Regions from separate parts of the Neptunomonas sp. CHC150 genome, predicted to be linked through region 2. Evidence: predicted binding sites of a transcription regulator. Region 2 holds the regulator's gene; the other holds the start of a gene.
The links. Region 2 encodes LexA, which represses DNA repair genes until DNA is damaged. Its sites were predicted from a motif close to TACTGTNTANNTANACAGTA; they were not measured.
Positions count from the first base shown of each region.

Region 1 (2,409 bases), on a different contig from region 2:
ATAAGGTGGCGATAATAGTGATCATATTTATCAAGGTCCTTATTACGTCCGGTACCTTCACCAACGCAGCGAAATGAGACTTCACGTAAACGCCCTATTTCTTGCATGACAGCTGAATCGGGTTGATGGTCAAAAAGAAAGATCTTTTTCCCATCGGATGTTTCGCCTAAGAGCTCGGCGGATTTTAGCTCTTGTTTTAACGCTTGCCTGTCTTGCGGGTGTGCGATCGTTTTTTCTGTAACGAATAGCGGGCTTTTGCGCTTTGCGATTCGGTATAAATGCTTGCGCAGTAATTTGGCTTTCTCGTTAAATGAAAGAGGGATGCTATCTATTTGGCTGCTCGGAATAGGCTCGCCGATTCTGATCGGTAGAGTTACCGATTGTTTGTTAAACATTTCGTGAGCCAGCAGTAGTGCTGACATTGATTTGTTTAGATAGGAAATACCATAAAACAAGGGAGAGTTTTTGCCACCCACGTAAACAGGCAGAATGGGTGCGTTGGCCTTTTTAGCAAAGCGTAAAAAGCCACTATTCCATTTGCCGTCTTTAATGCCTGTTACTCCTGCTCGCGATACTTCGCCAGCGGGGAAGACTATGATAGCTTCTTCGTTTCGTAGTGAGTTGACTATACGGGCAATGTCGCGCTTCATAGTGCTTTTACCGAGGTTGTCGACTGGTAAAAACAATGAGTTGAGCTGATCAAAATGGCTTAATACATCGTTAGCAACAATGCGTACATCACGCCTGACTTCTCCCACCATTTTTAATAAAGCTAAGCCGTCTAAGGCTCCAAGAGGGTGGTTTGCAACGATGACAACGCGTCCGGTTGATGGGATGTTGAGTCGATCCTTATTGCTGAGCGTGTAACCAAAGTTAAAGTAATCAAGAACGCAATCAACAAATTCAAACCCTGTTTTTTCCTCGTGTTCGCGTAGAAAACGATTGATTTCGTCTTCATGAATCAATTTGCGTAAGCAAAAAAGCGTGGAGTTACGTAAAGGCGCCGGTTTATTCGTAAAAGAAGGAAACTTAGATGTGAGCACCTGTTCAACATTGATCATCGGAGGACCCTGTAGCTTAACAACATGCTCGAGAAGATTATGGCAAGTATATGACGATGTGCTGACATAAAGATGACAGTTAGGTGACGCCTAGTCGGCGATTGAGAAACTATTTACTTAATGGTACTGTTTTTATATCCAGTGGTTGGTGGGCTTGATGAGAAAGATAATTCATTGCGATTGTGACTGTTTTTTTGCAGCGGTTGAGATGCGCGATAATCCAGATTACCGGGATATCCCTTTAGCGGTAGGGGGGCATTCCGATCGCCGTGGCGTTATAGCAACGTGTAACTATATCGCTCGAGGGTTTGGTGTGCGCTCTGCAATGCCAACAAAGACGGCTTTGCGATTGTGTCCTGATCTAAAAGTGATCCCCGGGCATATGGCTAAGTACCGGGAAGTATCAGCCCAAATTATGTCTATTTATCAAGAAGTGACCGATCTTATAGAGCCTTTGTCGTTGGATGAAGCTTATTTGGATGTATCAGCTTGTAATTTGTTCTCGGGTAGCGGGACTCGAATTGCGCAATGGTTGCGGGCCCAAGTCGCTGAAAAAACAGGCATCACAATTTCAGCCGGAGTCGCCCCCAATAAGTTTCTGGCAAAAATAGCCAGTGATTGGAATAAGCCTAATGGTTTATGTGTAATAGCCCCTAATGATGTGGAGGCGTTTTTAGCTACTTTACCGGTCAATAAATTGCATGGCGTGGGAAAGAAGACAGCTGAGCGCTTACACGCTATGTCCATATTTACTTGCGATGATGTAAAAGGAATACCACTTCATGAGCTAAGAGAGCATTTTGGGCAATTCGGTGAGCGTCTATATCATTTAAGCCGAGGCATTGATCATAGGCCGGTAACAAATGAACGAGAGCGAAAATCCATTAGCGTTGAGCACACCTTTGCTGAGGATTTGATGACCTTGGACGAATGTTGTGCCAAAATACCCCTATTATGCGGTGAACTACAGCAGCGCTACAGCAAATATCGCTCTGAAGCTGCCGTGGCAGGGTGTTTTGTTAAGGTAAAGTTTCATGACTTCACGCAAACCACCATCGAACAACAAGTCACCTATGAAGACGAGGCCTTATTTTCGCCTTTATTAGTTCAGGCTTGGCATCGTTCACAAAAACCTGTGCGTTTATTGGGCATTGGGTACCGGTTAACTAAGCAGAGCACGGATTTGCAGCAACAGCTGTCGCTCTGGTAAGCCTGGCATAGGCAAAACAAGGAAGTAATATGGATTTTTCACACATCGAAGAGCGCCTTTCTGCCTACAAACCTGACCCTGAGTTCAGAGATGATGCTGTAGGGCTTCAATGCTGCCAGTTGGCTTTTTCGGCGCTAA
Region 1 is NZ_JAPNXU010000003.1:148,035-150,443, reverse strand. It holds gene OW491_RS03205 (lysophospholipid acyltransferase family protein) at 1-1,061, opposite strand, end outside; gene dinB (DNA polymerase IV) at 1,219-2,271, shown strand; gene OW491_RS03195 (hypothetical protein) at 2,301-2,409, shown strand, end outside.
Region 1: a site for LexA is predicted at 1,186-1,205, ahead of dinB (DNA polymerase IV). Genes of this name have one in related genera too.

Region 2 (2,409 bases):
TTAAAAAATGGGCATACTGAAAAGTTGCTGCAACGACGGTTGGTACAGCGGGTATGATCACTCGTGAGTGGCTGCCACACCTCTTCTTCTAGTTCCACAGCAAGACTATCGCGGTCACCATCCCAGCTACCGGAGGCAAAGCGATCCATTAACTCACTGTAGTAAGCAACGGCATCGGGTTCCATTCGCTGTGCAATTTCATCTTCATAAAGTGCCATTTGGCCTAACTCGCCTTGGCCTTCTAGCAACTTTTCAGCCTGGGATACACAGAAGTATCGCCCGCGCCCTTTAGCCAAGATATAACGCACAGGTTCTGCCATTAAACGCGAAGCTTCAGGTAAATCCTTATGAAGTAGCTGCTCTTGTAAAGCGACCGTTGCTGTAGATATAACCAAGGACTTGCCCTGCGCTTTAGCAATGGGAATAGCGCTAATCAAGTAAGCCATTGTCTTACCTGTGCCTGTGCCCGCCTCGATCAAACAGATATGATTATCGCTACTTCTTTCACCTTTTTCGTTACTTTCAATATTCCCTAAGGTGCGCGCAATTTGCGCAATCATCATTTTTTGCCCATAACGAGGCTTAAGGTCATGCAACCCGAGGAACTGGCGATATGCCTCTTGTATAGACTTTTTTAGAGCGTCGCTGAGCAAAACTTAAATCCTGATTTCAATGTCGCGGGGATAATATCAAGATACTGGATATATAAACAGAAAATCTCTTTACAACCGACCTTGCCTGTATATAATCACATGTACTGTATAAAAAAACAGTCATCTATTTGCGGGCTATCTTACCTATCGGCACTTAATTATGACGGGCACAAATATGAAACTCACAAAGCGTCAATCAGAAGTACTCGACTGCATTCGCGATCATATCGATGCAACCGGTTATCCGCCTACACGTGCCGATATAGCACGCTCACTAGGTTTTAAATCAGCCAATGCGGCTGAGGAACACTTAAAAGCGTTAGCCCGTAAGGGTGCTATAGAAATGATCCCTGGCACCTCTCGCGGTATTCGTCTTCCTGAGCTTGAGCAACCAGAGCCTGAAGGTCTTCCCTTGATCGGCCGCGTAGCCGCGGGCAGCCCTATTTTAGCCCAGGAGCACATCGAAGAGCACTGCACAATTTCAGCTGACTTTTTCCACCCACCGGCTAATTACTTGCTGCGAGTGCACGGCACGAGTATGAAAAACATCGGCATCATGGATGGCGATTTGCTGGCAGTTCACCAATGCACAGAAGCACGTAACGGCCAAATTGTAGTAGCGCGTATTGGTGACGAAGTCACCGTTAAGCGGTTCCAACGCACTGGACACATTGTAGAACTGATAGCTGAAAACGAAGAGTTTGACCCTATCGTGGTCGACTTACGCGAGAGCGAGCTTTCCATCGAAGGGTTAGGCGTTGGCGTCATACGACAAGGGAGTGAGCCATAATGCACATGTTAATTCCTGATAACAAAGCTGTTACCGGCATTATCAGCACCCAAAAAGAGTTAGGTAGCATTCGCACCAAGCTTAAACCCCGAGCTCAACAGCCCAGCGATTTCGGGAAAATTACTGAAATCGTAACACAAAGCGGTGATCTGGCAGATATGCCAATGATAATGCCGTTATTGGCGCAGCTAAGCCATGAAGACCGCTGGTTTGCTTGGATTGCTCCACCTATAAACTTGCCAAAATCGTTGCTACAAGATGCTGGAATTGATCTTAAAAAGGTAATTCTACTTTACCCTGACGAGAACCATAGCGTTCAGCAATTGGCTGAAAAAGCCCTCAGCACTGGCACATGCCATGCTGTTATTAGCTGGGCCGGAGATATTTCTGACGATGCCTTTCAGCGCCTAGAAAAAAGCGCCAGACAAGGGGCAAGTAATGGAATTTTGATTCGCCGTCGCCATGCTATTAATTGAGGAATGCACTAATAGCATAGGCACGGCATACCCAATAAGAAACGGCAAATACGCTTTAGTGAATCGTTGAAGGGCGGATCATGTCATCCGGTGATACGTCATCAGTATCGATACCTGGCTCTTCATCATTCACCAAGTCGGACATCATATGAGCACCGGCAACCAACATTCTTCTTGCAAGTTCTTCAGTGTTTTCTAACAGATTATCTTGCACAACTTGTGATAAGTTTAGCGTCATTAACGCCTCTTCTTCACCCGAGCGACGAATAACAAACTCACCCGACGCTAAACGCACAATTTCTAGCACCATCTCATCCATCAAACTACCTAACACCCCTTACTTTTTCCAATGTTGTCAATTTAAGCGTTTACCATTCTTGCATACCGCTTCGCAGTCGCTCCAGTAAAGCCCTAAACTCAGATAACCAAGAGCGATACTCTGTCAGAATATCTGCATCTTCTGCATGATCCGGATTAATCTGAACAATAT
Region 2 is NZ_JAPNXU010000009.1:76,133-78,541, reverse strand. It holds gene dinG (ATP-dependent DNA helicase DinG) at 1-653, opposite strand, end outside; gene lexA (transcriptional repressor LexA) at 829-1,443, shown strand; gene OW491_RS11155 (SulA-like leucine-rich domain-containing protein) at 1,443-1,919, shown strand; gene OW491_RS11150 (hypothetical protein) at 1,975-2,238, opposite strand; gene OW491_RS11145 (DUF6586 family protein) at 2,288-2,409, opposite strand, start outside.